Regions from separate parts of the Pseudoalteromonas sp. SG43-8 genome, predicted to be linked through region 3. Evidence: predicted binding sites of a transcription regulator. Region 3 holds the regulator's gene; each other region holds the start of a gene.
What was found. Region 3 encodes sigma-54, which starts transcription at its own class of promoters, with help from an activator protein. Its sites were predicted from a motif close to GTTGGCACGNNNNTNGNNT; they were not measured.

Region 1: a site for sigma-54 is predicted at 3,265-3,283, ahead of H5122_RS07035 (EF-hand domain-containing protein). Genes of this name have one in related genera too.
Region 2: a site for sigma-54 is predicted at 6,710-6,728, ahead of H5122_RS11580 (CsbD family protein). Genes of this name have one in related genera too.
Region 4: a site for sigma-54 is predicted at 6,335-6,353, ahead of H5122_RS15560 (BON domain-containing protein). Genes of this name have one in related genera too.

Annotation. Positions count from the first base shown of each region.
Region 1 is NZ_JACJEX010000002.1:389,009-397,249, reverse strand. It holds gene H5122_RS07050 (sigma 54-interacting transcriptional regulator) at 1-981, opposite strand, end outside; gene H5122_RS07045 (hypothetical protein) at 984-1,529, opposite strand; gene H5122_RS07040 (sensor histidine kinase KdpD) at 1,531-2,988, opposite strand; gene H5122_RS07035 (EF-hand domain-containing protein) at 3,319-3,552, shown strand; gene H5122_RS07030 (hypothetical protein) at 3,577-3,804, shown strand; gene H5122_RS07025 (EF-hand domain-containing protein) at 3,991-4,227, shown strand; gene H5122_RS07020 (EF-hand domain-containing protein) at 4,237-4,473, shown strand; partial or broken gene H5122_RS20195 (energy transducer TonB) at 4,530-4,766, opposite strand; gene H5122_RS20190 (hypothetical protein) at 4,779-4,982, opposite strand; gene H5122_RS07010 (energy transducer TonB) at 5,092-5,574, opposite strand; gene H5122_RS07005 (amidohydrolase) at 5,747-7,429, shown strand; gene H5122_RS07000 (HDOD domain-containing protein) at 7,485-8,241, opposite strand, start outside.
Region 2 is NZ_JACJEX010000005.1:118,430-126,670, reverse strand. It holds gene metH (methionine synthase) at 1-1,538, shown strand, start outside; gene H5122_RS11600 (hypothetical protein) at 1,835-2,587, shown strand; gene H5122_RS11595 (hypothetical protein) at 2,724-3,479, shown strand; gene H5122_RS11590 ((2Fe-2S)-binding protein) at 3,650-4,147, shown strand; gene H5122_RS11585 (xanthine dehydrogenase family protein molybdopterin-binding subunit) at 4,144-6,405, shown strand; gene H5122_RS11580 (CsbD family protein) at 6,469-6,666, opposite strand; gene hrpB (ATP-dependent helicase HrpB) at 6,952-8,241, shown strand, end outside.
Region 3 is NZ_JACJEX010000002.1:202,091-210,331, reverse strand. It holds gene lptA (lipopolysaccharide transport periplasmic protein LptA) at 1-150, shown strand, start outside; gene lptB (LPS export ABC transporter ATP-binding protein) at 147-872, shown strand; gene H5122_RS06145 (RNA polymerase factor sigma-54) at 942-2,441, shown strand; gene hpf (ribosome hibernation promoting factor) at 2,468-2,755, shown strand; gene ptsN (PTS IIA-like nitrogen regulatory protein PtsN) at 2,760-3,212, shown strand; gene rapZ (RNase adapter RapZ) at 3,231-4,076, shown strand; gene H5122_RS06125 (HPr family phosphocarrier protein) at 4,119-4,391, shown strand; gene mgtE (magnesium transporter) at 4,523-5,881, shown strand; gene H5122_RS06115 (protein disulfide oxidoreductase) at 6,084-6,491, shown strand; gene H5122_RS06110 (YgiQ family radical SAM protein) at 6,651-8,241, opposite strand, start outside.
Region 4 is NZ_JACJEX010000010.1:26,528-34,768, forward strand. It holds gene secD (protein translocase subunit SecD) at 1-1,755, shown strand, start outside; gene secF (protein translocase subunit SecF) at 1,765-2,712, shown strand; gene H5122_RS15540 (ABC transporter substrate-binding protein) at 3,027-3,836, shown strand; gene suhB (inositol-1-monophosphatase) at 3,890-4,693, opposite strand; gene H5122_RS15550 (VOC family protein) at 4,937-5,353, shown strand; gene H5122_RS15555 (LiaF domain-containing protein) at 5,392-6,060, opposite strand; gene H5122_RS15560 (BON domain-containing protein) at 6,389-6,955, shown strand; gene H5122_RS15565 (YqaE/Pmp3 family membrane protein) at 7,028-7,186, shown strand; gene H5122_RS15570 (hypothetical protein) at 7,578-8,075, shown strand.

The DNA of each region.
Region 1 (8,241 bases), 190 kb from region 3:
TGCACTAAAGTGCTGTGCTAATAAGCTTATATCTTCGCGGCGCTCACACAGTGGCGGTAATTTTAAATTAACTACGTTTAAGCGATAGTATAAATCTTCTCTAAATTGCTGGTTTAAAATAGCTTCAGGAAGATTTTTATGTGTTGCCGACACTATGCGTACATCAATTGCTATCTCTTCTTGAAAACCTACTGGGCGAATTGTTTTTTCTTGTAATACGCGCAGTAACTTAACCTGTAAGTTAAGCGGCATATCGCCAATTTCGTCTAAAAATAACGTGCCACCCTGTGCTTGTTGAAACAAACCTTGGTGATCTTTAATTGCACCCGTAAACGAGCCTTTTTTATGACCAAATAATTCGGACTCTAAAAGCTCCCCTGGTACAGCGCCGCAGTTAATTGCAACAAAAGGGCCACCGCTTACATGGCTATGCTGGTGAATCGCCTGTGCGAGTAATTCTTTACCAGTACCACTAGCCCCCGAAATAAGTACATTAACTTGGGTTGGCCCAAGTAGTTTTACTTGCTCTAACAAGTGCAGCATGGCACCACTGCGCGTAACTATATTACTTTTAGGTGCAGCTTCATCGGCGTTAACACCATGAATTTCTATCGCTTTAGCAAGGCTGTCAAATAGCTCGTCTTTATCCACTGGTTTAGTTATAAATGCAAAAATGCCCTGCTTAGTTGCCTCTACGGCATCAGGAATTGAGCCGTGCGCTGTCATCATAATGACAGGTAATGCAGGGTAGCGGCTTTGCAGCTGACGATGCAGTGCCATACCATCCATTTCATCCATGCGTAAGTCGGTTATAACGGCATCAAACACTTGGCTTTTAAGTATTTGTAGTGCAGTTAAGCCGCTTTCGCAGGTTGTTACTTCGTATCCTTTTGATTCAATACGAATAGCGAGCAGTTTTAATAAGCTAGCGTCGTCGTCTACGAGTAATACTTTTGCACCTTGTACTTTAGTTGCGGCCATCATTACTGCTCCTTCATTTCTTCTCGTAGTAAAAGTTGCTGCTCAATCGTTGCTAACGATGAGAGGGTTTCTTGCATTTTATTATTAAGTGCTTGCTGCTCTTTTTTAGCATTTATTTGCATAGTTACTTGCTGCTTTTGAAGCCATAAATATTGCTTTATGTCATCAGGCCAAAAGTAAGCAAGATCGAGCTTTAGCAACTGAGTCATTACCGTATTTGGATCATCATTTATGTTTAAGCACATGAACTTAAAAAAGCGTTTAAGCTCGCTTTCGCCTGTAAAAACATCTTTGCTAGGTACCAATTTAAATCCACCACACTGATTAGCATGCCATGCAATAACCTGCTCTGCAGGAGGATAGCTTGGCTCAATTTTTGGTCTAGGCTTTGGACTAGGGTTACTGTTTTTATCGTTCGCTTTTTTTGTATCGACCACAGGTGCAGGTGTAATTGACACACGCTCTTCTTGCCCATTATTAATTTCACAACCTGATATAACCATGCTGCTACTGAGCACACATAAAATAGCGATTAAACGCAAGCGCATGTTAATTAACTCCTAGATTTTTTGTTATGGGAATTTTAATTGAAAACCGGCAACCATGTGGCTCGTTATGCTCAACACTAAGTGTACCTCTTAGCTGTTCAACAGACTCTTTTACAATAGTTAAACCCAGTCCACTGCCTTGCAGCGTAACATTTTTACTGTGTTTACCTTGATAAAATGCGCTGAAAATTTGAGTTTTTTCTTGCTCTTTAATACCGCAGCCTTTATCAATCACAACGATACAAAGCTGGTTTTGCTCAAGCGCTAAATTAATAGTAACGCTTTGCTTATCTTGTGAAAATTTTAAGCCATTTGAAATAAGCTGTATTAAAATCATCTCAATAAGCTCACTAGGTAAAGCAAGCGGTTTGTTAGGTAAAGTGTTTTGCCACTGCAGAGCTTGCTGACGCGCACTTAAGCGATGCTCAAAATGGCTATTAATTTTATTAATAAGAAGACTAAATTCAACTTCGCTTAAGCTGTCTTTACTGGTGCGAATCGCATTATAACTCAGCAAGCTGTCAATCATTGTACGAAGGCGCACCATAGATTGGCTAATAAGCTCAAGCACTGCTTTTTGCTCAGCAGTAATTGGGCCTACTATTTCATCAGTTAATAAGTCAGTGCCTTCAACCATTGAAGCAAGCGGCGTTTTTAGCTCATGAGTTACATGGCGTAAAAAAGTATCTTTTTGCTGCTCAAGCATATGAAGCTGTTCTTGTACCCATTGGAGCTTTTCTCCTAGTTCAACAAGCTCAGCTGAACCTTTCACAGATATTTTTTGCTGCCAATGCCCCTGCCCAAGCTTATCAATAACCGTAGTTAACCCTTTTAGCCGCCCACTTATGCGCCATAAAAAACCTCCCCCAACAATTAAAGTCAGAGGGATAAGTGCCACCAGCCAGTTTATAAATGACGCTTGCAGGCTTGTAAGCTCATTTTGGTTATTGGTAATTTGCGCTTCGTTTTTATCACGTAACCATAAAGTAAGTTCAGCAATTAAATCGCTCACTGGCACAAATAGCTCAGCTTGTTGTTGTTTTTGCTCAACGAGTTTTACATGCGCGGTTTGTAAGGTGGTATATAAGCGTTGCCATTGGTTGATATACTCTTTATTCGTGTTTACAAATTTGAGTTCATCAATGCTTTGTAGGGATGATTGCCATTTATCGACAATGAGCTTATCTAGCGATTCACTTTTTAATACCCAGTTTTGCCTAGTAGCGCGTTCAAGGCTGTTGAGCTCTTGCTTTAAAGTGTTAAACGATTTGGTAACTTGGTAGTTACTACTCACAATACTTTGAGTAACCGCTAATTGCTTATTAAGCGCATTTAAAAATACGATCACCACTATAGAAAGCGGCAGTAACGAAAGCAGCATACTCATTGCAAATTGCCCAATTAAATTAGGCCGCCAGTTAAGCATTGCTTGGTATTTTTTAGCTATGGTTGCTGGCATTTCGTTTAGTCCTTTTAAGTTAAGCGTTCTATTATTAAGTGCTTACCTTATACACTAGCTGAACCAGCAATTATATTTAATACGATTAACAGCCAACACTACAAAACAATGTGTCGCCAAATAGAGACAACGTAACTCGTTGATTTTAATAAACTCCCCTTTAACCCCATTGAATAGTGTTGCAAAAGGCGCACAAAAATTACAATAAACCCAGTAAAAACTTCTCACTGGCTTAAAGCTAAAAAAATAACCATTTGAAAAATAACAACAATTATTATTGGCACCATTTTTGTAATAGGAGTAATAACTTTAATCAATAAGGAAATAATTATGAACAAACGCATTTTAGTAATTTCATCATTACTGACTTTAGGCTTTTTAGGCGCTAATGCACACGCAATGGACGTTCACGCGACTTTTAACGAACTTGATAAAGACAGTAACGGCACATTAAGTGAAGCCGAAGCAGGTGAAGATGCTGTGTTACACGAGAATTTTTCTCAAATTGATACTAATCAAGATGGGCAATTGTCGCTAGATGAATTCAAAAAATTTATTCAATAAACTCATTTAATAAGGAACGTGATTATGAAACAACTTATAGCCGCTTTTTCATTAATGTTTTTAGCAATTAGTGCCACCGTAATTGCATCGCCAACAAATGTGCGTTTTGCCCACTTAGATAAAGACATGGACGGACAAATATCAATTGCAGAAGCAAAGGAAGACAAGGAAGTAATGAGACAGTTTGCCGACTTAGATGAAGACGGTGATGAAAAAATCTCAAAAAAAGAATTTGAAAGCTTTAAACCTTAATGAGTAATTACTGATTAAGCTTTACTTAAGCTTGTTATAGGTAAACTGGAATTAAAAGCATTTGCCATAATCCCTGAGGGAGTGTGTAAAAGGATTTAATGTTGGGAGTTAAATTACGGCAAGTGCTTTTTCCTTTTCACTTTATTTTAGCCACAAACTTTAAATACATCTTTTGGAAGGAACACCATGAAGATACTTCCCCTTATTATAAGCATCTTAATGCTATTAAGCTTTGATGCCGCTGCACTTGATGTAAAGCAACGCTTTGATCACCTCGATAGCGACAAAAGTGGCTATTTAACGCATGACGAACTTGATCCCCAACCACAACTATTAAACACATTTGTAAAATGGGACAAAAACCAAGATAACCAAATTTCGTTAATCGAATTTAAAAATTACCTTACCGATAACCTCTACTGAGTATTTTTCATGAAAAAAACAAGCTATATAGCGCTTTTTGCGTTTAGTATTTTTAGCACATTAGGCTTTGCTGCAAGCAACAATGTTGCAAAGCAATTTGAAAAACTTGATAAAAACCAGGATGGTTTTTTAACACGTTCAGAAACCGCTGTAGACCCCGCTTTGTGGTCTCGATTTTCAAGCTATGATCAAGACAAAGACGGCAAGCTAACGCTAAGTGAATACAGTTTATATGCAAGTAAGTAATCTTATAGCTAGGTACACAAACACCTAGCTTATTATATTTATACTATTAATTACGTTTAGACTTTATTTTTACAACAATGCGCTAAGTACTCTGCATCAGTAGGTTTTGGGCTCACCATAAAATCCATTTTGAGATAAGTTAGAATCGGTTGCTTACTCGTATTTTCAACTGTCGGTTTCCAGCTCCATAAACCCACAGCAGCTGCCGCATCAATATCAAACACGCCCTCAGGGTAAGACGAGACAACCTTATACCCTTGGGCTTCACCTTGTGAATTAATTAACATAGCAAACTCAACACAGCCTTAAATACTTTTCTTTGCAGCTTCTATCTGATATCGCGGCTCAACTCTTTTAGCAACATCCCAGTATTCACCTACCTTACTTCGCAGTTCAGGACTTGATAAATCAATAAAACTCGGCATTTCATCGTTTATTTGTTTATCAGACATTGAGCTACAGACTGTCAGCATCATGCTCAAGGGGAGTAATAAATAGAGAGCTTTCATAGCATTTCCTTATCAATTCGTTATAAATAATTTTTTAAGTAGTTGCATCAATTACCTGTTATGCAAACGCACCACCAAAGTGAGGTATATAAATACTCCACTTAAAATCTTATGACTTTCTTCTTTCTCCCGTTATTTGAAATGCTTCGCCAGCCGGACAATTCTTTAAATATTTTTCACCTACTGGTTTTGATTCAATAGTAAAATCAATTCTAATATGAGTAAGAACAGGCTGTTTAGCTACATTTACGTTAGTAGGCAACCAGGCCCATGTACTTAAAGATTGAGCTGCGGCTTCATCAAATAACCCTTTAGGATATGAGGAGGTTACTTTATATCCTTGCGCCCTACCCTCAGAATTAATGATAGTCATGAGTTCTACACAACCTGCAAGACCTTTTTTTGCAGCAGCTATTGGATATTGTGGTTCTGTTCTTGTTAAAATATTCCAATAGTCTTTCACCCTATCGCGCAGCTCAACACTTGATAAATCTATATAATCTAGCTTTTCAACAGTTTCCTCTGTCGTAGGTGTTGCTCCACATGCCACAAGTAATGAAGTTAATGGGAGTAATAAATAGAGGGCTTTCATAGCGTTTCCTTATGCTTTATTGATTGTTTTACATACTAAATATTCACATCAATTACCTATTTTGTAAACAGTTAGTATAGAGAAAAACCTTAAAATGAGGCCTATCAATTCATTGGTATTATAAAATCAAGTTTGTTAATGTAAGTAAATTAACAATAAAAATTAAGTAACTATGCCGCTCAAAAAAATAATCAAACCACTCATACTAGCCAGCCTTTGCGCTAGTTCTAGTTACACTATTGCACAAACAAAAGTAATTTATAATGCCAACGGTTATACCCCTTTATATCAAGGTGAAGTACAGCAGTTTACTACCCTCGTTATTAAAAATGGCAAGGTAGTAAAACTAGGTAGCGATACACTTAAAGATAGCTACCCATATGCCAAGCTAATTGACGCGCACGGTAATACCTTATTACCAGGCTTAATTGATGCTCATGGGCACGTTATTGGCCTTGGCGATAATTTATCGCAACTTGATGTACGCGGTGCAAAATCGGTTGATGAAGTAACGAATAAACTAAAAGTATTTGCCGATAACAAACAAGGTTGGATTATAGGGCGAGGTTGGAACCAAGAGCTATGGCCTGATACACGCTTTCCTACGGCTAAAGATTTAGACAAAGTAGTTAACGATCGACCTGTGGTGCTTTCTCGAGTTGATAGCCATGCCATTTGGGTTAATTCAAAAGCGCTCGAACTTGCAGGTATTACCGCCCAAACAAAAGCACCTGAAGGCGGTGAGATAATTAAAGACGAATTTGGCAATCCTACGGGTATTTTTGTAGACAAAGCAGAATCGCTAATTACACAGCATATGCCAGCCCCTTCAAAACAAGATATAAGTGACTCACTAGATGCAGCTGGTAAACATTTATTAAGTTTAGGCATTACCTCTACTCACGATGCAGGTATTGATAAAACCACATGGGAGGTTTACAAAGAGCGCGGCGACCTTGGTAATTTACCACTGCGTATTGTGGCAATGTTAAGTGGTGCAAGCCCTGATTTAGACACAATGTTAAAGGCAGGCCGGTACCACGACAAAAATGACTTTATGGAAATTCGCAGTGTTAAAGTTTACGCCGATGGCGCACTGGGCTCTCGTGGTGCAGCACTTATTGAAGAATATGCAGACAGACCTGGTCACCATGGTTTAATGCTTGAAACACAAGAGAAACTCGAAGCACTCTTTACACAAAGCTTTAAAAGCGGCTTTAGCGCAAATACTCACGCCATTGGCGACAAAGCAAATAAAGTAGTACTTGATGCCTATCAAAATGTGTTTAAAAAAACGGGCGGTATATTACTGCGAAACCGAATAGAGCACGCCCAAATTGTAACCCCTGATGATATCCCTCGCTTTAAAGCGTTAAAAATAATCCCTTCAATGCAGCCGGTGCATGCCACTTCTGATATGCATATGGCAGAGCAGCGTTTAACTGAAAAACAACTAAGCGGCGCCTACGCGTGGCAAACATTTTTACAGCAAGGTTCGGTGGTTGCTGCGGGCTCTGATTACCCTGTAGAGCTTGCAAATCCATTTGATGGTTTGTATTCAGCCATTACACGCATGGATCATAACGAACTACCGGAAAACGGCTGGCGCGCAAGTGAAGTACTAAGCCGCGAAGATGCATTACGTGCATTTACTCTTGGTAGCGCCTATGCAGCTCATCAAGAATTTAAGGTGGGTAGTTTAGAAAAAGGTAAATGGGCCGACTTTATTTTAATTGATAAAGACTACTTTAAAGTGCCTGTTGAGGAGATATACAAAACAAACGTACTGCAAACATGGGTAGCAGGAATAAAGCGATACGAAAAAACTAAAACAGAAAATACCACCGAAAAATAAAACTAAAAAAGGGTTAACGCAAGTTAACCCTTTTTGGTTGTGTAGGAAGGCACTTTTAGCTAAACATGTTTTTCACATCTTTTAGCATGTCGTTGTACTCATCACTTGTGAATAGCTGCATAGACGGTATAACGCCTTTGTCTATATACGTTTGCAGCGCTGCAGACTTATCAGAAACTTGTAACGTGCCCTCTAAAATAGCCCCTACTCGAATAAAATCCACGTAACTTACTTTTTCAGGTTTGTAACTTGGGTCAGCCCAGCTCTGAGCTACATCAACAAACTCTTTAGGGAATTCCCACGCTTGCATAATAGATGAGCCAACCTTTCCGCTAAGCTTTTGAATTGCATGAGCCAAAAAGCTTGGATTAGCAAACACCTCTGGGTGGCGCTCAGCTTCAGTTAAAATTGGTAATACACCAATATTATAAACAAGTGCGGCTAGTGTAATAGAATCGCGGTTTAGTGACGTGTGCTTACTATTTTTTAAATAAAACTCCATGAGTGATATTGAATGGCTAGCAACGGTTAATGTTTTTTGCCATGCCTTACCCATGTAGCCTTTAATTAGCTCATTATTTGATACAAATAATTGTTCCATAGCCATAGCTGTAGCAATGTTTTTAATTTGACGTAATCCAATACGAGTCACTGCTTGTTGTAAATTAGATACTTTTACAGAACGTCCCATAATCGCACTATTAGCTACTTTTATCATACGAGCTGAAAGCGCTGGATCTTGTGAGATTACATCTGACATTTGGATTAAATTCACATCTGGGTTATCTGCAGCTTGGCGAACCTTAATCGCT
Region 2 (8,241 bases), on a different contig from region 3:
TACCACAAGTGGTTAAATCGGCGCGCGTAATGAAACGAGCCGTAGCTTACCTAGACCCATTCATTGAAGCCGAAAAAGAAGAAGGTTCAACCAATGGTAAAATAGTGATGGCGACCGTAAAAGGCGACGTACACGACATAGGTAAAAATATTGTAGGCGTGGTACTACAATGTAATAACTACGAAGTTATTGATTTAGGCGTAATGGTACCTGCCGATAAAATACTGCAAACCGCCATCGACGAAAAAGCCGATATTATTGGTTTATCGGGCTTAATTACCCCATCGCTTGACGAAATGGTGCACGTAGCAAAAGAAATGAAACGCCGTGGTTTTGAACTGCCGCTACTTATTGGTGGTGCAACTACCTCTAAAGCGCACACCGCAGTAAAAATTGAGCCGCAATATGACAAAGGCGTTGTGTATGTAAATAACGCAAGCCGTGCAGTTGGTGTAGTTTCAAACTTATTATCAAAAGACATTAAACCTGACTTTTTAGCTAAAACTAAAGCTGAATATGTAAAAGTACGCGAGCAACAAGCGCGTAAAAAACCACGCTCTAAGCCTGTTACAATCCAGCGCGCACGCGATAACGCAGCAAAGCTTGATTGGGATAACTACACACCACCTGTGCCTAAAAATCTGGGCGTGACTGAATTTAAAAACGTATCAATTGCTACTTTGCGTAAATACATAGATTGGACGCCATACTTTATGACGTGGTCAATTGCCGGTAAATACCCGCGCATAATGGACGATGAAGTAGTAGGCGAGCAAGCGCAAAGCTTATTTAAAGACGCTAACGATATGTTAGACGACCTTGAAAAAGCAGGCAGTTTGCAACCACTTGGTGTAATTGGTTTATTCCCGGCTAACCGCGTTGGGGACGACATAGAAATATACACCGACGAAACACGCAAAGAAGTATTAACTACTTCGTGCCATTTACGCCAGCAAACCGAAAAAACCGACTTTGCTAATTATTGCCTAGCCGACTACATAGCACCCAAAGGCACGCCTGATTACTTTGGCGCGTTTGCAGTAACGGGCGGCCTAGAAGAAGACGACTTAGCAAATGCGTTTGACGCACAGCAAGACGACTACAACAAAATAATGGTTAAAGCCGTTGCCGATAGGCTCGCCGAAGCGTTTGCAGAATACCTACACGAAAAAGTACGTAAAGAGTATTGGGGTTTTGCACCAGACGAAAACCTAGCAAACGATGAGCTAATACGCGAAAACTACCAAGGTATTCGCCCAGCGCCAGGTTACCCAGCGTGCCCTGAGCACACTGAGAAAAAGAAAATTTGGCAGTTGCTCGATACCGAAAAACGCATTGGTATGCAGCTAACTAGCTCGTACGCCATGTGGCCAGGTGCTGCTGTTTCGGGTTGGTACTTTTCACACCCTGAGGCTAAATACTACGCCGTGGCCGCTGTGCAAAAGGATCAGGTAGAAGATTACGCCAAGCGAACCAATATGACGCTCGAAGAGGCAGAACGTTGGCTATCGCCTAACTTGGGGTATGATCCGGAGTAGAGCGAAACGGTTAGTTTCTAGCTATTAGTTAAAACAAAAAACGAGTCCAATGTGGCTCGTTTTTTTATTAACTTGCATAAGGGCGACCGATTGAATTCATATAATATGGCTATTCAAGTGTGATTAGTTTTTTTCTTGAACTGGATTAATATTAGGTAAACGGTTAGGAGTTCCTATAAAGTAATGGTCTAGTTGTAGTAATTGGAAACTACTATGTTTAGGAGCTAAATATAATTTTTTAGTTACCTAATTTTCGAGTGAATTTGTAAGTTTTTTAAAAATAAGGATTAGCTGTTTTGAGGGGTAAAATTAAGGATTTTTGGAATAGGAAAAAATTTATATTAATCACATTTTCTGCTCTTGCTATTACTTTTATTGGTGTTTATGAAATACTCTATCACTCTAATCGACATTATGATGTTTGGTCTGATTTAGGTAGTTGGGTTGGGGGTGTCGGTACTATTTATGCTGTATTTATCGCAATTATTGAGTACAGGAATCGTAAAAGGGTTGATGGGGCATATGAGAGATTTGAAATACTGAGTTGTGTAAAAGGAGAGTATTTTCACAGTTGGATGTATTGTACTTTGTATCAACTAGAAACCAAAAGCTGCTTGGAATCATTAAGAAGTTCTTCAAGAGACAAGCAAGATATTGCAATGGAGAAATGGAGCAGTTCTTTGAAGTCGACATTAGAGTTCCATCAAAAATTTACAATTTCTCATAATAAATTATCTAACTTAGTTACACGTTTAAGATTTTTGTCTCCGGATAAACATAAAATATTAAAAGGAGATTTTGAAAATTTGTATAAATTAGCAAATGATGTTGAAAAGCTTATGGATACTATTGATCAAAAGCGATTTGATAAAATTGATCCTAACTGGTCTTCAGAGTTAAATGATTTATCAGATAAAATAAGCAAAAAAAATAATTATGATCTCATTTTTAATATTCAATATGATGAAGAATGGTCTGAATACTTAGAAGGTATTCGAGAAAATGTATTTAACTCTTTATTAAAAAAGCTAGAAAACCCTGAGTTGTAATTTAAAAATATATAGTTTTCTGGAACTTTGTAAAAATTTTTTATGAACTTTCTTCTAATTATATATCCTCACTTAGTATTTTATATCACCAGCCCCACGCAATCCATTTATGATAGTTTTAAATAAAGGACTATAAATGAAATATCTAAGCCACATTCTACTGTGCCTATCACTACTTTTCACATCGAACACATTTGCGCTTGAGCAAAAGTATCACGAGTTCGTTTTACCTGTTATTGCTGCTTTTAAAGCGCATGATAAAACTGCGATTGCAGCACTTATTCGCTACCCGCTAAAACGACGATATCCCATACCTGACATTAAAAATGAAGCCGAGTTTATTAACCGCTTTGATGAAGTGTTTAATGATGAGCTAGCGGCAGTTATTGCCAGTTCAAACATTAAAACTGATTGGGAGAAAGTAGGTTGGCGCGGCATTATGCTAAATAACGGCGTTATGTGGGTAGATACCGATGGTAAAATTATTGCTGTAAATACACAAAATACTAAAGAGCAGACACTTGCTAAAAGCTTAATCGAAGACGATAAGCAATCCTTGCACGCAAGTATTAATACTTTTGAAAAACCAGTACTCGATTGGAAAACGGCTAACTACCATATTCGTGTTGATGATTTAGGCGATCATAATTATCGATATGCAGTGTGGAATATTGATAAAAGAGCAAAGGATAAGCCTGATATGGTTTTATTTAACGGCGATGTAACGGTTAGTGGCACTGGCGGTAATCACCATTATACGTTTAAAAATGGGCGTTATAGTTACATACTACATGTAACCATTATTGGCTGTGATACATCACCACCAGGTTGGCTTGAAGTCTATAAAGACGATGAGCGATTACTATTTGAAGATGTTATAAGCACTCATTAATGTATGTTTTAGTATGCTTGATAATGTAGATCTGTTTTTAACAGTAAAACGTTCTAATAATTAGTGTTTTTATAAAACAGATCTAAGTGGTAGGCTAAAAGTAGTAAGTATAAAATAGTTCTCGCGCAACAAGGAACCCTCCTGTAAAGCGCCTTGCCAAGGAGTTTAGTATGATCACGCTTACCATTAATGGTAATAAACATGAGTTTTCTGGCGATCCGTCAACGCCAGTATTATGGTATCTCCGAGATGAATTGAATTTAACTGGGCCTAAATTTGGCTGTGGTATGGCTCAGTGCGGTGCGTGTACCGTGCATATTGATGGGGTAGCTCAGCGCTCGTGTGTATTGCCTGTAGCGGCAGCAGCAGGGCGTTCAATTACGACAATTGAAGGGCTAAGCGAGCAGGGCGACCATCCAGTGCAACAAGCATGGGTTGAGCATAAAGTACCGCAGTGTGGTTTTTGCCAGTGCGGCCAAATGATGCAAGCTGCGAGTTTATTAGCAGCAAACCCAACCCCAACTGACGATGAAATAGTAAGTAATATGTCGGGAAATATTTGCCGTTGTGGTACATACCCGCGTATTCATAAAGCAATTAAATCAGCTGCTAAAACAATGGCGAGTGTTCAATATTTTGACCCAAATGAACAAGGGGAAGAAGTATGAACCAAGATAACAAATATTTTGATTTAAACCGCCGTAAGTTTTTAAAAACCAGTGCTATAGGTGCATTGGTACTTGGTACTTATTTTGTAGGCAGTGCGCCAAGAGCATTTGCGGGTGTATTAGAGCAGCCATCTGAGCAAGCAAAACGCGCAAACTTATTCATTGCACTGCGCCCAGACGGCATGGTTGAAATAACCTGCCATCGCTCTGAAATGGGTCAGCAAATTCGCACCGCGATTGCACAAATTGTTGCCGATGAAATGGAAGCCGCATGGGATAAGGTTATTGTTATTCAGGGTAAGGGCGACCCTAAATACGGGGATCAAAATACCGATGGCTCGCGTAGTATTCGCTACAACATGCAGCGCCTGCGTGAAATGGGCGCAAGTGTACGTTACATGATGCAGCATGCTGCCGCTAAGTTTTGGAAAGTTGATCCAGAAACCTGTACTGCTAATCAACACGTTGTTACACACAGCTCAGGTAAATCGCTTACTTATAAAGATTTAATCGACTTAGCGCTTACAATAACGCCACCAGAAGCTGACAAACTAACACTTAAAACACGCAAAGAATGGCGTTATATTAATACTGGCATGGCGCACATAGATTTAGCCGATTTAGTAACAGGTAAAGCTATATTTGCAGCCGATGTACGCGAACCACAAGCGCTGGTGGCTATAATTGAACGCCCGCCAGTGGTAGGCGGTGTTGTTAAGTCGTTTGATGCCAGTGCTACAAAAGCGATAAACGGCGTTATAGATGTTATTGAAATACCTGCTCCAAAAGGCGCACCGCAGTTTCAGCCAAAAGGCGGCATTGCGATTATAGCTAAAAACACATGGGCTGCATGGCAAGGGCGTAAAGCATTAAAAGTTGTGTGGGATGATGGCAAAAATGGCGATTACAATTCAGAAAAATTTAAAAAGTCATTACTAAAAACAGTACAAACTCCACAGGCAAACATACGTGATAAAGGCGATGCCATGGGCGTGTTGGCTAAATCGAGCAATAAACTCGTAGCTGATTATTACGCGCCGCATCTTGCTCAAGCACCAATGGAGCCGCCGTGTGCAACAGCTATGTACAACAAAGATAGTGTTGATATATGGGCTGCTACGCAAAACCCACAAGCCGATATGAAAACAGTGGCGGCAATGCTTGGCATGGATGAGAGCAAAATTAATGTTCACGTTACCATGTTAGGAGGCGGCTTTGGGCGTAAGTCAAAACCTGACTTTTCAGCAGAAGCAGCTTACCTTTCAATGAAAGTAGGCAAACCTATTCGTGTGCAATGGACGCGTGAAGATGACATACAACATGGTTTTTACCATGCGGTTTCGGCTCAGCACATTGAAGCATCGCTAGATAAAAATGGCGCAATAGAATCTTATTTACACCGCACCGCGTTTTCACCAATTACCTCTACCTTTTCAGAAGGGGCGACTACGCCAGGAAGCTTTGAACTGCGCTTAGGGTTTACCGATAACCCAATTAACACACCTAACATGAAGTTAGAAAACGGTGATGCGCAAGCCAAAGCACGAATTGGTTGGATGCGCTCTGTATCAAATATTTTTCATGCCTTTGCTATTCAGTCATTTATTGGCGAAGCAGCGCACAAAGCCGGTCGCGACCAAAAAGACTATTTACTAGACACCATAGGTCCGAGTCGTATTGTTGATGTAACAGAGCAAAATGCTACATACGATAATTACGGTGGCGATAAAGAGGTTTACCCTTTAGATATTGGCAGACTGCGCCATGTTATTGAAAAAGTAGCTGACATGAGTAAATGGGGTCGAGAGCTTCCTAAAGGGCGAGGTTTAGGCATAGCAGCACACAGAAGCTTTTTAACTTACGTAGCTACGGTAGTTGAAGTAGAAGTGTCGGATGCTGGCGATTTAAACGTAATTAAATCGTGGGTTGCCATTGACGCGGGTACGGTTGTAAACACTGACACCGTTAAAAACCAAACTCAAGGTGGTTCTATTTACGGGATTACAACTGCAATCAGCGATGGTATTACCTTTGATAAAGGCCGCGTGCAGCAAAGTAACTTTCATGATTATCGCGTACCGCGTATGAGCGACTCACCTCTTGAAGTTGACGTTGAAATAGTACAAAGCGATGCACCACCAGCAGGGGTAGGCGAGCCATCTACACCGGTTTATGCGCCAGCATTATGTAATGCTATTTTTGCCGCGTGCGGAAAACGTATTAGGCAGTTACCGATTGGTAACCAATTAAAAGCGTAGCTAAATAACCTACAGCTTGAACAAAAAAACCGCCAAAATGGCGGTTTTTTTAGAAGTTAGCGATTAGTGAGTTTTTTCAAACTCATCAACTTCACGCTCTGCTTCTTCTTTAGATTTACCATACTGCTGCTGGATTTTACCCACAAGCTCTGTACGGCTACCTTCAATTTTGTCTAAATCGTCGTCAGTAAGATCGCCCCATTTTTGTTGAGCCTTACCTTTAAGTTCGTTCCAATTACCTTTCATACGATCGCTGTTCATAAGTTTCTCCTTACTTAGATTTAATTAACGTTCAGTATAAAAGGAGCAAGGCGTGTACCAACAAGTTAAATCTTTACTTTATATTTATAATCATGGTGTTATGTTTTTATTGAGGCAGTAATGATTAATGTTGTGAGCACATCCTTAAAAAATGTACAGAGCGGTCTGTAATTATTTCTGATTATGTAACCCTTAATTAAATCCTTTATAACCACACAGCTTTAGCGGCGCGTTTATTTTTGGTTTTTGTTACAATGCACACAAAGCAATTTAGGGTAAATAGCTGTGCTGCCGGTTCAAGACATATATCAACAACTCGTTACTACATTACAAAGTAATCCTATTACGTTATTACAAGCACCGCCTGGTGCGGGTAAATCTACGTGGTTACCGCTAGAGCTTATGCGCGATGGGCATTTTAAACGGATTGTAATGCTAGAGCCTCGCCGTTTAGCTGCTCGTAATATAGCCAGTTATTTAGCAAAGTGCCAAAACGAGAGTGTTGGGCAAAGTGTGGGCTTGCGGATTAGGGGCGAGAGTAAAGTAAGCGCTAATACACGCCTCGAAATAGTTACCGAAGGTATGCTAACCCGCATGCTGCAAAACGATCCCGAATTAAGCGATATAGATTTACTGATATTTGATGAATTTCATGAGCGTTCAATTGCAGCCGATACCTCACTTGCCTTTGCGCTCGAGACCCAAAGTGCACTGCGTGAAGATTTAACTATTATGCTTATGTCGGCAACGCTAGATACAGAGCGCTATACAGCCTTTTTTGACTGCCCTGTAATTCAATCGAGCGGTCGCAGCTACCCAATAGATGAAGTATACATACCCATAAAAGATGAAAGTCGCTGGCTTGATGCAATTCCTAACATAATAAAACAAGCACTTAATGAGCAAACAGGTAGCGCATTGGTGTTTTTACCTGGGCAATTTGAAATACTACGCGTGCAACAAGCGCTCACCGATCTACCCAGTAACTGCCAAGTTGCAACGCTATTTGGCGAGCAGGATAAAGCCAATCAGCAAACTGCTATTGCTCCTGCACTAAACGGCATGCGCAAAGTAGTGCTTACCACCAATGTAGCCGAAACCAGTTTAACTATTGAAGGTATACGCATTGTAATTGACAGCGGCAAGCGCCGTGCAGCCACCTTTAATTTAAAAACAGGGGTTACTGAGCTCACAACACAAAGTATATCGAGCTCGTCTGCTGTTCAGCGTGCAGGGCGTGCAGGACGAATAGAGCCGGGCATTGTTTATCGCATTGGCTCAAAGCAAACCTTTGAGCGACGTAATAGCCACGACAATCCCGAAATACTCACATCAGACATAAGCCAACTTATGCTTGAGGCAAAGCAGTGGGGAGCCAGTATTGATGAGCTAACCTTGCTCGATAAGCCCACTGAGCAACAATGTGAGCAAGCAAGTAACCTGCTTAACATGCTAGAAGCTATTGATAGCAAGGGTAAGCTCACACCGCTTGGCAGTAAAATGTTAGGTTTTGGTGCTGATATTCGTTTGGCGCATATGCTATTGAAAGCACAAATACTTGATGACCAACTCCCT
Region 3 (8,241 bases):
CAAAAAATAAATGCTAAAAGCATTACCTACGACATAGAGCAGCAGCTCATCAGTGCCGAAAAAGATGAAAACTCAACTGACCGCGTTCACACGATTTTAGTACCGATCGAAACTAAAAAAAGTAAAAAAGGCGATAAAGGTCAACCATGAGCACATTAAAAGCAGAACTATTGGCAAAAAGCTATAAAGGTCGTGAAGTTGTAAAAAACGTCGGCCTTGAAGTACAAGCTGGCAGTATAGTTGGCTTACTTGGCCCTAACGGTGCTGGTAAAACAACGACTTTTTATATGATTGTAGGGCTTGTTCCTAGCGACAAAGGTAAAATATCTATTGATGATAACGATATTACTCTTTTACCTATGCATAGTCGTGCTAGATTAGGCATAGGCTACTTACCGCAAGAGTCATCAATTTTTAGAAAGCTGACTGTTTATCAAAACTTAATGGCCATTTTAGAAACGCGCAAAGAACTAAATAAACAAGCCAGAGAAGACACGCTCAATAACTTATTAGATGAATTTAGCATACAACACATTCGTGATAGCCAAGGTATGGCATTATCGGGTGGAGAACGTCGTCGTGTAGAAATAGCACGAGCGCTGGCAGCAGATCCTAAATTTATATTACTGGATGAACCGTTTGCCGGTGTTGACCCTATTTCGGTATTAGATATAAAGAAAATAATAGAACATCTTAAAAATCGTGGGATTGGAGTATTAATTACCGACCATAACGTAAGAGAGACCCTTGATGTTTGCGAAAAAGCCTACATTGTTTCTCATGGGGAGCTGATTGCATCAGGTACTCCAGAACACGTATTAAATGATAAAACAGTACGCGATGTTTATTTAGGCGAGCAATTTAGGCTGTAACATTTACGCCATGTCTTTAAGCATCTGCTAGTATTAATTATAACAACATAAAAGGATTGTTAGAGATACATGAGGCAATCACTACAGCTGCGCATGGGCCAGCAACTTACAATGACTCCACAGCTGCAACAAGCTATTCGTTTGTTGCAACTCAGTACATTGGATCTCCAGCAAGAAATACAAGAAGCTCTCGACAGTAATCCACTATTAGAGGTTGAAGAGGCAGACTATTCTGAAGACGCTGCTGGTAAAAACGAGCAAAAAGCTGATACCGATGACATAACTGTTAGCGCATCTGCTGATGATGCTCCGAGCGAATATGAACAAGATACTGGTGAAGCACTTGCAAAAGACACGCTAAGTGACGACATGGCTATGGATGTTAGTTGGGATGAGTACATGAGTGCCGCTCCTGCAGCCTCATCAGGTCCAATGCCTGAAGACGAATCAATATACCAAGGCGCCTCTACTGAAACGCTCCATGAGTATTTAATGTGGCAATTACAACTAACGCCATTTAGCCCTACCGATGAAGCCATCGCTATTGCGATTGTAGAGGCCGTCGATGATTCAGGTATTTTAACATTAAGCTGCGAAGAGATTTTAGAAAGCTTTAATCAAGAAAACGAAGATGATAACGAAGTCGAACTTGATGAAATTGAAGCGGTATTAAAACGCATCCAACTGTTTGATCCTGTGGGTATTGCTGCACGTAGTTTACAAGAGTGTTTGTGTATTCAGCTTAATCAATTTGATAAAGAAACACCTTACATTAATGAAACGAAAATGATTTTAACCGAGCATATTGATCTATTAGCAGCTCGCGACTATCGTACATTAATGAAAAAAACTAAGCTTAAAGAAGAAGAGCTTAAAGAAGTGATGACACTAATACATACTCTCAACCCAAAACCTGCAGATACTATTGTAAGGGAAGAATCTGAGTATGTTATTCCTGATGTGTCAGTTAAAAAAATTAAAGGCCGCTGGGTTGTCGAATTAAACCCAGATAGCATGCCTAAAATTCGTGTTAATAGCCAATACGCGGCAATGTCTCGCACTGTAAAATCAAGTGGCGACAGCCAGTTTATTCGCTCACATTTACAAGAAGCTAAATGGTTTATTAAAAGCTTAGAAAGTAGAAACGACACGCTATTAAAAGTTACTAATTGTATTGTTAAGCAACAACAAGGCTTTTTTGAACATGGCCCTGAAGCCATGAAACCAATGGTTTTAAATGATGTCGCTGAAATGGTAGAAATGCACGAATCGACAATTTCGCGCGTGACTACTCAAAAGTACATGCATACACCCCGTGGTATATTTGAGCTTAAATATTTTTTCTCAAGCCATGTAAGTACTGAAAACGGTGGTGAATGTTCATCTACAGCAATACGTGCGCTTATCCGAAAATTAATCGCAGCAGAAAACTCAGCAAAACCATTGAGTGATAGCAAAATAGCGGATATATTGGCTGAGCAAGGAATTAAAGTAGCGAGACGTACAATCGCAAAATACCGCGAATCTCTTGCTATTCCACCGTCAAATCAGCGTAAAAGCCTGATTTAAGACGCTAAACTAAGAGGGTAATGCTTATGCAACTAAACTTAACTGGTCGTCACGTAGAATTAACCGATTCACTAAGAGACTATATTAATACTAAATTTGCGAAGCTTGAAAGACACTCTGATCATATTAATAATGTTCATGTCATTCTCGATGTAGAAAAGTTAAATCAAAAAGCAGAAGCCACAATACACGTAAGCGGTGCTGAGCTATTTGCCTCTACAGAACATCAAGATATGTATGCCGCTATTGACTCGTTGATCGACAAGCTCGATCGCCAAGTAATCAAACACAAAGAGAAGCTTGCTCGACACTAATATGATGAAATTAAGTTCACTTATATGCCAGGACTGCAGCAAAGCTGCGGTCCTTTTTAATAGCAAAAAAAGAATTTTAGAGTTCATTAGCGAACTTGCTCACGACAAACTTCCGTATTTACCGCAACAAGATATTCTTAATGCTTTAATGAGCAGAGAGAAATTAGGTAGTACAGGTATAGGGCGTGGCATTGCTATTCCTCATGGAAGAATGAGCGGTGCAGAAGAGCCTTTGGCTTTAGTGCTCGTTAGCGAAACTCCAATAAACTTTGATGCAATCGATAATCGCCCTGTTGATATTTTTGTCGCACTCATCGTACCAGATGGCGATAACCAGCAGCACTTAAAGACTCTAGCAACCATTGCTGATAAACTAAACAACAAAGATTTTTGTAAACAGTTACGCAGTGCAAAATCTGATACTGAGCTTTACCAAGTTATTGTCGATCAATCATAGTTTTATAAAGGGTGTTAAATGGAGTTAATTATCATAAGCGGCCGTTCTGGTTCTGGAAAGTCGGTTGCTTTGCGCGTTGTAGAAGATTTAGGTTATTATTGCGTTGATAATATTCCAGTAAACCTACTACCTTCATTAGTTCGCAGTGTGTCTGATAGCTACGATAAAATTGCTGTTAGCATAGATGTGCGCAACATCCCTAAAGAACAAGATGAATTTAACGATATTCTTGAATACTTACCAGGCTTTGCAAACCCTACGTTATTTTATTTAGATAGCGACGATCAGACATTGATCAAACGCTTTTCTGAAACACGCAGATTACACCCACTATCAATAGACTCGTTGCCGCTTGATTTAGCCATCAAAAAAGAAAAAGAATTACTTGATGTATTAACCACTCGCGCCGACTTTATGATAGATACGACTGATTTAAGTGTTCATCAACTCGCTGAATCTATTCGTGAAAAGATTTTAGGTAAAAAAGATAAGCAACTGATTGTCACATTTGAATCATTTGGTTTTAAACACGGTATACCAAAAGAAGCAGACTACGTATTTGATGCACGCTTTTTACCAAATCCACACTGGGAACCAGAGTTAAAGCCTTTAAATGGGTTAGATCAACCGGTTAAAGACTATTTAGCTAATCACAGCATAGTGCAAAAATTCACATGGCAAATTCAAACATTTGTACAAACGTGGTTACCGCATTTAGAACGAAATAACCGCAGTTATTTAACCATTGCTATTGGGTGTACAGGCGGGCAACATCGTTCTGTGTATTTAGCGCAAACTATCGGTGAAAGTTTTGCAATGACACATCCCAATGTAAAAATTCGCCATCGCGAACAAGAAAAATAATATAGCTGAATAATCACCTGTTCAGCTTAGGTAGAGTAAGTTATGCATTGTGAAGATACCTTTTTAATAAAAAACAAATTAGGCTTGCACGCCAGAGCAGCTACTGTGCTTGCGCAATTAGCAGTACAATTTGATGCGACAATCACATTATTCCAAGATGACAAAGAAGCAGCAGGCGATAGCGTACTTGCACTAATGTTACTTGAAAGTAGCCAAGGAAAAGAAGTTAAAGTTGTTTGTAAAGGCCCTGATTCTGAGCAAGCTTTACACGCTGTTGGAGAATTAATAGCACAACGCTTTAATGAACAAGAATAACCTGTTTTATAAAAACAATATTCGCATTACTAATGCTTCAATTAAAACAGGTATATAAAATAAATAGGTTAGTAACGCCAGTTAACTCACCTCCCCCCATAAAGTAATATAACAATTTATAAAGGACGCCAATGCCTGAAGCTTTTGAACAAGATTACCCACTACAGCAACTAAAACAGGTGACGAAGTCACTCAATAGTGGTCAATTTGTTCAAGTTAGGCGCATGCTCGCAAAAACGGCTCCTTGTGATACCGCATTATTATTAGAATCATCACCGCATAAAATTCGCCGACTGCTTTGGCAATTGGTCGATCCTGATGTGCAGGGTGATGTTCTTGAAGAGTTATCTGAAGATGTTCGTTTAGGCATTATTGCCCAAATGGAACCTAAGCACATTGCCGCCGCAACTGAAGACATGGGCCACGATGACTTAGGTGAAGTATTACGTAGCCTGCCAGATACCGTCTATAAAGACGTTGTTAGCGCGATGGACATTCAAGACCGTGAACGTGCCACGCAAGCACTGTCATATCAAGAGCGTTCAGCAGGTGCGCTAATGAACACCGATACGGTGACCATTCGCCCTGATGTAACACTCGATGTTGTACTTCGTTATATTAGACTGCGTGGTGAGTTACCAGAGGGTACAGATGATTTATATGTTGTTGATAAACATAACTGCTTTATAGGCGCTTTATCGCTAAGTACATTATTAACTAATCCGCCAGAAAAAATTGTCCGCGATTTAATGGATGAAGATTGTGAGTCTATCCCAATCTCAATGGATGAAAGTGAAGTAGCGCAATTATTTGAGCGCCATAATTGGATATCGGCCCCTGTGGTGGACGATAACGACCAACTCCTCGGTCGTGTTACTATCGATGACATCGTTGATGTAATCCGAGAAGATGCCGAGCATAGCCTATTAAGCCTAGCCGGTCTTGATGATGAAGAGGATACATTCGCGCCTGTACTAAAAAGCTCTAAAAAACGCTCAGTTTGGCTAGGAGTTAATTTACTAACCGCACTTGCAGCTGCTTTTGTAGCTAGCTTTTTTGAAGGCACTTTAGATGTGCTCCCTATTTTGGCTGTGCTTAACGGTATTGTCCCTTCTATGGGTGGTGTTGCTGGTAGCCAATCATTAACGCTTGTTATCCGTGGTATTGCAGTAGGTCATATAAACCAAACAAACCAACGTTTCTTGATGATGAAAGAACTGGCCATTGGCGCGCTAAACGGTATTTTGTGGTCACTATTAATTGCGGGTGTTATTGCGCTATGGCAGTGGGACTTTATGCTTGGTGGCGTACTCGCCTTCGCTATGTTTATGAACTTAGTGGTGGCAGGTGTTGCTGGTGCAAGTATTCCAATAATTCTTAAAAGAATGAATATAGACCCTGCTCTTGCAGGGAGTGTGGTGCTAACCACAGTGACTGATATTGTTGGTATATTCGCCTTTTTAGGTACTGCTACATGGTTGCTGATATAAATTAAACGCTTTAAATGTAAAAAACTACAGCAAAAATACTTAGGGTAAATCAGTAGCTATGGCAACGGATACCAAACATAAAAATGACATACCTAAAAAAACGCTAAAACAAAAAAGCGTATCCATATTAAAAAGTGTACTGGTATATAGCTCTATATTTTTCGTCATATATACCGCCGTCAATTGGTGGCGGCAACCTGTCATGCCAGCAAATCCTCAACTACAATTAATCGACTATGAAGGGCAAAACATTAATTTAGCAGCAATGAGCCAAGATAAACCCACGCTTGTGTATTTTTGGGGAACTTGGTGTCCTATTTGTAGTATTACCTCCCCTGCCATAAACGAACTCGCAAACGAGAATAAATACCCCGTCGTGAGCATCGCGATAAAATCAGGCTCTGATCAAGAACTGCATGATTATTTAAATGAGCAAGGCTACAGCTTCAGTACTGTTAACGATCAACAGGGGGAGATATTTTCCGATTGGCAGGGACAAGTCACGCCATCTTATATAATCTTAAAAGATAATAAAATGACGCAAGGACTCACCGGCATTCAGCCGTTATGGTCACTTAAATTGCGTTTGTGGTTATCATCAATGCTTTAAAAAAAGCTAAACTTAGCACAGGATATCTAAAGAGAGGGGCTCTAAAACCTCACTCTTTATCACCTACAATAATATAGATAATAAAGAGCAAGGCTTACTTAATTTGCGTATGAAAAAGCGCGTACCGCAATTAGCCTTATCTATTAGCAAATAAAATTACTAACGTGTACTTTGACGATTACCGCCTACTTTTGGCTTAGTGTTTGCCTTTTTAAATTGGCTAAAACCAGTATGTCGCGTTAGTGCCGGACGCCCACTTTTTTTACCACCTTTACCTGCTTTTTCATCGCGCCCTTCTTCTGGCACTAAACAGTTAGGCCCTTTACCAATTAAATTAGCTTTACCCATTTTACGTAGAGCTTCACGTATCATTGGCCAACCAGCTGCATCGTGGTAGCGTAAAATAGCTTTATGTAATCTACGTTGGCGTGCGCCTTTAGGTACTGGAACAACTTCTGAGTTGTTTTTTATATTACGTAAAGAGTTCATCTCTGTATGGTAAATAGTCGTCGCATTAGCCATAGGTGATGGGTAAAAATTTTGTACCTGATCAAGCTTAAAGTCGTTTGATTTAAGCCATAAAGCCATGTTTACCATGTCTTCATCTTTTGTACCTGGGTGAGCAGAAATAAAGTAAGGAATTAAATACTGCTTTTTACCGGCTTCTTTAGAGTACTTATCAAATAGTTCTTTAAATTGATCGTACGCTCCCATACCTGGTTTCATCATTTTTGATAATGGACCATCCTCTGTATGCTCTGGCGCTATTTTTAAGTAACCGCCTACATGATGCGTTACTAATTCTTTAACGTAACGCGGGTCGCGTACAGCTAAATCGTAACGTACACCTGAAGCAATCAATACCTTTTTAATACCCTTAACTTCACGTGCTTTTTTATATAAATCTATTGTTGGCGTATGATCTGTATCCATGTGTTTACAAATATCTGGATACACACATGATAAGCGTCTACAGGTACTCTCGGCCTTTTTGCTCGTACAGCGCAGCTTATACATATTCGCCGTTGGGCCACCTAAATCAGAAATAACACCAGTAAAGCCGGGAACTTTATCTCTAATTTGTTCAATTTCTTCAATAATAGATTCTTGCGAACGACTTTGAATAATGCGCCCTTCATGCTCTGTAATTGAGCAAAACGAACAGCCACCAAAACAGCCACGCATAATATTAACTGACGTTTTAATCATATCGTAAGCAGGTATTTTAGCATCACCATAACTTGGGTGAGGAATACGCTGATACGGCAAACCAAATACAGCATCCATTTCATGTGTTTCTAATGGATATGCTGGCGGGTTTACCCAAATAGAGCGATCGCCATGTCGTTGGTAAAGCGCTCTTGCACAACCAGGGTTTGTTTCTTGATGTAAAATTCGTGAGGCATGGGCGTATAAAGGTTTGTTAACACTTACTTGCTCATAAGCAGGTAACTTAACATAGGTTTTTTCCCACGGCTTAGGACGTGCAGGCTGAACCATGATTGGTTTTGCCGCTTCTGCTTTTAAATCAATACCCGCTTGTTTAAATTCAGATTTACTACAGCCAACATCATCCGCGCCATATGGGTTTGGAATAGGGTCTATTTTACCAATTTTATCAATAGCGGTAGAATCACTGCCACGCCAACCAGGTAGAGGCTCTTTTCGAATAACAGCCGTGCCGCGAATATCCTGAATCGTATCCATCGTTTCACCCGCCGCAATACGGTGTGCAACTTCAACTAGCGGG
Region 4 (8,241 bases), on a different contig from region 3:
CAAGTTTCAGGTGCTAAAGGCGCTGATGTCGATCTCAGTGTTGTAGACAAAGTAAACGCAATCCTTAAAAAAAATAATGTAACCGCTAAATCGACAATACTTGAAGATGGACAAATTTTAGTTCGTTTAAAAAATGTTGAAGAGCAACTTAAAGCGCATGACTTACTTCGTGATTCGCTGAGCGATGATTACATTTCTGCTATTAATATGGCACCTGCTCAACCAGCTTGGTTAAAAGCAGTTGGTGGTAACCCTATGAAGCTAGGTCTTGATTTAAGTGGTGGCGTACATTTCACCATGGAAATCGACATGGCAACAGCGGTTGATAACCAGCTTGAGCAAATGGAACAAGATTTTCGCAGTGACCTGCGCGAAGAAAAACTACGTTATCGTAGTGTTCGCCGCGTAGCAGGCTCCGATCGTATGCGTGTAGAAATGCGTACCGAAGAAGACAAAAATGCTGCGGAGAGTTTCTTAGAAACTCGCTACCCGCTAAATGTCTACATTGATGACAGCAGTAACGATAAAGCATTTTTTGCGACAATGAGTGAGCAAAAACTCAAAGAAATTCGTGACTACGCTATCAAGCAAAATGAAACGATTATTCGTAACCGTATCAACCAAATTGGTGTTGCAGAGCCTAACGTACAACGCCAAGGCGCTGAGCGTATTATTGTTCAACTACCAGGTATTCAAGATACTGCACGTGCTAAAGAAATTTTAGGCGCGACAGCAACACTTGAATTTCGTGAAGTAGACGAAAACGCAGATATTAGCGCTGCTGCCCAAGGTCGTATCCCAGCGGGTACTGAAATGATCATGAGCCGCGACGGTTACCCTGTTGTACTTAAAAAGCGTATTATTTTAGAGGGCAGCCATATTACGGGCGCGCAATCTGGCGCTGATGAATACCAACGTCCGCAAGTAAGTATTACGCTAGATAGCAAAGGTGGGGCAAAAATGAATGCCTTTACCAAGCGTGCTATTGGTAAGCGTATGGCAACGGTATTTATTGAGTACAAGCCATCAGGTAAAAAAGATGCAGACGGTAAAGCGCTTCCGCCTATTAAGGTTGAAGAAGTTATTAACGTAGCAACGATTCAAGCCCGTCTTGATCGCTCGTTCCGTATTACCGGCATTGATAACCCAGCAGAAGCTCATAACTTAAGCTTACTACTTCGTGCTGGTGCACTTGTAGCGCCAATTCAAATTGTTGAAGAGCGCACAGTAGGTCCAAGCTTAGGACAAGAAAATATTGAAGCGGGTATGACTGCGGTTGCACTTGGCTTTGCGTTTGTGCTTGTATTTATGTTTGTGTACTACAAAGGTTTTGGTATGGTTGCAAACCTTGCGCTTGCGGCTAACTTAGTACTAATTGTAGGTGTTATGTCTTTAATTCCGGGCGCTACACTTACGCTACCAGGTATTGCCGGTATTGTATTAACAGTAGGTATGGCAGTTGATGCTAACGTACTTATTTTTGAACGTATACGTGAAGAGCTGGCCGATGGCCGTAGCCCTCAACAAGCGATTCATTTTGGTTACGATAGCGCATTTAGCACTATATTTGATGCCAACATCACGACACTAATTGCTGCCATTATACTGTTTGCAGTGGGCACTGGTCCGATTGCGGGCTTTGCAGTGACACTTGCGATTGGTATTTTAACTTCAATGTTTACAGCCATCGTTGGTACCCGTGCGGTAATCAACTTATTTGTTGGTGGTAAACGCATTGATAAACTTTCGATTTAAGGAGCAGACATGCAAATTTTAAGTTTGGGTAGTAGAACCCTTCGTTTCATGTCTCTTCGAAAAGTGGCCATGGGTTTCTCGACGCTACTAATTTTAGCGTCGTTTGCATCAATTTTTATCAAAGGCCTAAACTTTGGTTTAGATTTTACCGGCGGTACTGCGGTAGAAGTGGGTTTTTCACAACCGGCTGACCTTAAAAAAGTACGTGATGCACTAGCTGATAATGGTTTTGCTGATGCATCAGTGCAGCTATTTGGTTCAAGCCAAGAAATTTTAGTTCGCTTAGCACCACGCGGTAGCGATGTAAAAGCTGAAGTAATTGGTAACCAAGTAATCGATGCACTTAAAAAAGCAGACGACAGCGTAGTAATGCGCCGTATTGAATTTGTAGGCCCAAGTGTAGGTGAAGACTTAAAAGAGCAGGGTGGCCTTGCCATGTTAACTGCGCTTATTTGTATCTTAATCTACGTTGCATTTCGTTTTGAATGGCGCTTTGCAGTTGGTGCGGTAGGTGCACTACTACACGATGTTATTATTACTGTGGGTTTATTTTCGGTATTAGGTTTAGAGTTTGATTTAACTATATTAGCGGCAATTCTTGCGGTAATTGGTTATTCACTCAATGATACGATTGTTGTATCAGACCGTATACGTGAAAACTTCCGTAAGGTACGCATTGACGATACGATAGAAATTATTGATATTTCACTTACGCAAACACTTAACCGTACACTTGTAACATCAATCACGACTATTTTAGTATTGATTGCCTTGTTTACATGGGGCGGACAAACCATTCATGGTTTTGCAACTGCATTACTGTTTGGTGTGTTTATTGGTACTTATTCTTCGATTTATGTTGCAAGCTCTGTTGCTATAGCAATGGGCGTAAGCAAAGAAGATTTAATACCAGAAGTAATTGAAAAAGAAGGCGCAGACCAAGACGCTATGCCGTAATGGTTTTGTAACTACTTTAAAAAACCGCTCATTGAGCGGTTTTTTATTGCCTGTAATATATTTATGCTCACGATTGTTTTAGCTTTACTGTGCAAGTATGAATAAACAGTGCTAACTTTGTAGAGCACGCCATGAGTGTAACGTCGTACTATGTATTTAAGATAAGTATGAATAGTGCGGTTATTAATAAGTACAGTTACATAATATCGTCATCTTTTATTTAGGCGCTGGAAGCTGTTTAGCTTAAATAACGCGATAATTTAAACTATCAATAATAACTGTTAAAACTACCGATAATAACTAGGGTGATAATTATGTTGCCATTAAAGTATTTGATTAACGTAGTAAGTTTGTTTGTATGCAGCGCTTTAGCGAGTGAGGTAAATATCGTAAATGTAGCGCAGGAGCAGCGTGTGCAATATGCTCGTGACGACTACCTTAACGAGCTATTAGAAAAAGCACTGGTGAGCGCACAATACCCTGCAGAGATTAACCCCGTTTTAATTCATCCCCATCAACAACGTACTTTAATAGCACTAGATACAAAAAATTTAGATTTATACTGGAGTATGAGCAGCCCCGAAAGAGAGTCTTTAGCTATTGCGATTAAAATCCCATTATTTAAAGGCTACATAGGTAAAAGGGCACTATTAACAAGTAAGAACAGCATTGCTAGATTTAAAGGTATTACTAGCTTAGAGCAGTTAGGTAGGCTTTCTGCGGTACAAGGTCATGATTGGCCTGATACAAAAATAATGGCGTTTAATGGCCTGCATATAAGGCCGTTTGCAAATTATCAGGCTATGTTTGCCTTAACAAGTGCAGGGCGTATTGATTACTTCCCACGTTCATTTATCGAGGTTAATTCAGAGCTAGCGGCAAATAAACAAAGTAACCTAGTGATAGTACCTAATTTATATATGAGTTATCCAACAGGGTTTTATTATTTTGTATCAAATAGTAAGCCAGAGCTTGCAGTGGCAATTAAAAAAGGGCTTGAGATAATGCAAAAAAATGGCGAGTTTGATGCTTTATTTGATGAATATTTCGCAAAAGATTTAAACTCGTTACCTTATGAAAAAGGTAAAACAGTAGAGTTGAAGCTAGATAACCCTTATTTTTAGGCACAAAAAAAGGAGCCTGGGCTCCTTTTTAGTATGCTATTAATAGCATTTAATTAGCGAAGTAACGACTCAGTTAATACTGGACGAATTTCGCGAATAATTGCTTGAGTCAGTTTTGGTGAACCACAGATAATATTGCCGCTGTGGTTATAGTTATTACCACCGGCGAAATCTACAACCATACCGCCCGCTTCTTTAACCATAAGTTCGCCTGCAGCAGAGTTCCAAGGTTTTAAACCAATTTCAAAAAATCCATCAACACGGCCAGCTGCAACGTATGCCATATCTAAAGCAGAACAACCTGCACGGCGAATATCAGCAGTGTGTACAAATAATGCTTTAAACGCTTCAGTGTATGCATCCATGTGGTTTTTGTTTTTAAACGGGAAACCAGTAGCAAGTACAGTGCCTGCAAGAACCGTAGTTTTGCTAACGCGTAGACGTTTACTGTTTAACTGAGTGCCTTGACCGCGAGATGCAGTGAAAAGCTCACCGCGAATTGGATCATAAATAACAGCTTGGTCTAAACGACCTTTAACTTTAAGTGCGATAGAAACCGCGTAATGAGGGATACCTTTGATGAAGTTAGTTGTTCCATCGATAGGATCTACAATCCATTGGTAATCATCATCCTTGCCTTTATGCTCACCTAGTTCTTCACCAACAATTGAGTGAGTAGGGTAAGACTGTAAAATAGTGTCACGAATTACGGCTTCGGCTTCTTTATCAATGTTAGTTACTAAGTCGTTAGCGCCTTTTTGTTGCACTTCAACTTTTGATAAATCTTCACTTGCGCGAAGTAAAATTTTGCCTGCGTTGCGCGCAGCGCGAACCGCAATGTTTAACATTGGATGCATGGTATTACCTTTGGGTTGTAAAAGAACGTTTATATATTTCAGCCGGCGTATTTTAGCGACTTTTGCCATAAAGTAAACAATAAACCCCAAATACTTGTGTTTGTTTTTTATACAAGATTGAAAAGTGTATATATTTTTAAAAAATAATTATCTGCATTTAAATAAATTAATTTTAAATAACACTTTACCTAAAGTTAACTTGAGGTTTTATCGTGCTCCTAACTTAACTGATAGGATAACATTATGTATTTAGAGCACGTAAACTTAGTCGCGAGTGATATAGATAGTATGCTTACATTTTATCGCGCTGTATTTCCACATTGGTCGATTAGAAGTGAGGGCAGAGGCGATTGGCATGGTAAACCAAGACGCTGGGTACACTTTGGAGATGACACGCATTACATTGCGATAAGCAGTCATGGTGAAGGTGAAAACAGAAACTTATCGGGCCATCAAATTGGTTTTGCACACTTTGCTTATGTAACTAATAATTTAAGCGCAGTAGTAATGCGCTTAAATAAAGTGGGTTTTACTCTAAGCAAGCAAGGTAACGAGAATCCTTTCAGAAAGAATGTCTACTTTATTGATCCTGCAGGGTTTGAAGTTGAGTTTGTAGAGTATTTAAGTGATATACCAAGCGAGCGAAATAACGATTTATAATAAAATACTAAGCAGCACGCTAAAGTGCTGCTACTCAATTATAGTGAGCGATTATTATTACCCGTGCCAAACTGGGTTTTTAGCTCATTTGCAAAACTTATAAATTTTTCTTTAATTGTGCGCTTTATTTTCACCTCAACCGAGCCCATTACTGCCTTTCCTTCAATATGAATTGTAGGGCCTTGGCGTTTGTTAAGCGACACAGATTTATTTTCAAGGCTACTTAAAATACAAAACATTTTAGACACTACATTGACATGCTCTGGTACGTAAATTTCATCGCTACCAAAAATACAGTTAACGTGAATAGTTACATTTTGATGCGCAAAAATAGCATCGGTAAAATCAAGCACCACCGATCCCATAAAGTTACTCAAATATATATTTTTTGGCACAACCCACTGACCACTTCGCTCGTTAGATCCTAAAATACTGCGTAATGTAAAATCATCATCACTGTTTTGCTGTGCACTATAATGTGGTGTAAATTGCGATTGTTTTTCTGCTTTATATTGCTGATCGGTATTAAGTGTTAAGTCTTCTACTAAGGCTAGCAGAGCTTCGTTATTAGGTGCATCCATCGCATTATCTAAACGTCTTTCGAATGCATCAACAGAAATAACACCATGACTGTAATTATAAATTAATTGATCAATCACTTGTTCGCGTACTTGCTCTATTGGGCGGTCTTCAACTTTTACAGACATGAGTTATTCCTTATTATATTTACTATTGATACTGCTCTTGTAGTTAGGCTGCAAACCGCGTACCAAATATAATTTCATTAATTATCAATTGGTTATTTTTTAACGGTGTTTTTTGTTTTGTTATATTAACGATAGATTAACCAAAAGAGCAATTATCTAGCTATTTTCACTATTTGAGAAAGTTTTACCGAGTAGCCTGTAAATAGTTACACAAACATAGATAAGGTTTTATCATTTAATTAATTCAAGTCTTTGAATTTTAAGTGTAAATAAAGTTGGCCTGAAGCTCGCATTAGTTAAAGTGTCTTTAATCAAAAGGAGAAAGATTATGAAAACATTTAACAAATCTATTATCGCAGCTCTAGTTCTTGGTACTACGGCTATGGGTGCCCAAGCAAACAGCTGGGAAAACGAAAGTAAAGATGCTTGGATTGATGGTAAGGCAGAAACCGTTCTACTTATGAACACTAATCTAAACAACTTTGACATTAACACTGATGTAAAAAATGGCAAGGTAGTACTTACAGGTAAAGTTAATAGCGAACTCGATAAAGAGCTAGCAGAAGAACTTGTACTTAGCCTAGATGGTGTAACTGATGTTGATAACAGCCTTACTGTTGTTAAAAGCATGGACACCGAAGATAAAAGCAACGACATGATGGACGATGATGATAACGACCTAACGGACGCTAAAATCACCACTGTAATCACAACTCGCTTCCTGTTTGACTCAGAAGTAGGTGGTACAGACATTGATGTTGATACCGACAACGGTGTGGTAACTCTGAATGGCTCTGTAGAGTCTGAAGCTGAAAAGCAACTAGCAGTTAAAATTGCTAAAAATGCTGAAGATGTTCGCGACGTAGTTGATAAACTAGCTATTGTTGCTGAATAATACAGTATAGTTAAGGCCCAGTAATACTGGGCTTTAAGTCTTTTCAATGTTTAATTTAAATGGAGTTTGATCATGGATATTATTCGTATAATACTTTCGGTTTTATTACCGCCATTAGGTGTGTTTTTGCAAGTTGGCTTAGGTATGCATTTTTGGTTAAATATTCTATTAACACTGCTAGGTTATTTCCCAGGGTTAATACATGCAATCTACATTATTGCGAAAAAATAATGACAGATTATATATTGTGTAAGCCGACTACTGAGGTTTAGCTAAATACTTTAGTACCGATCGGCTCACAATATTAGTTTTTAAAGAATTTTTAGATAGTTTTTAGATAGTTTTTTAGGTTAAATCCAATTTTTAACGCCCTTCAACCCATTGATTTACTTCCTTAACTCTCTCCCAATATTATTTTAAAACTATACTTATTGTTTACTAATAAGCTTTCCAGCTAACAGCCGCGCTCAGATTCTGACTTGATGCCATTTAGGAAATCTTCAACATTAGTGTGTTTATACATCTATAATATACAATCAAATACTTTATTATTTAGTGACAATATTACCTTCACTTCTAGTGTTATCATTAAACTAGGTTTTAGGCATATTGAGGCAGTTAATTGAATATTCGACTTATAATGTCAGGCGTTGTGTCTTTCGTTTTTTATTTTAGTTGGGCCTACTGGGCAAATAGTGCGGCAGACATTGCTAAATCGGTTACGCTTCAAGCTGCATTAGTGCAAGGTTTGTATAGTGGATTTGTAACGCTGTTTTTTACCTTTATTTTAGAAATGGTCGTCAACAAGTATAAGTTTAGTTATGTAACGCTTGCGTTTGTAACTCCAATTATTTGTATGTTTCATTCTAAAACACCACAAAACGTAGCAATACGACAAAGCTTCAATAATGCAATTAACTCTAGCGCCTCGTATTTAAGTAACAAAAAAATAGCAGGTGTACTTTTTGCGCCTATTATTCCGATTACTGTTCAATCGAGCTTAGTGATTATGGTGAATGTAATTAATCAGACACCTAATTTGGCACTTACAGTAGCCCCAAGCATATTTTTTACAGCCTTGTATGCCTACACATATATGTCAGCTTTGCTTAAAAAGTAGAGGGTTAAATATAAAAGACTATATGGGATAGGTTTTGTTTATAATTTAATACAGTGAATAGCACGGTAAATACTTTACATTTTATGTTTATGCCCACTTAAAAGATTACTATTTAAGCAGTTAGCTTGTTGATTGTTAAAATAAAGGTTTTTGGTAGTGACAAGCA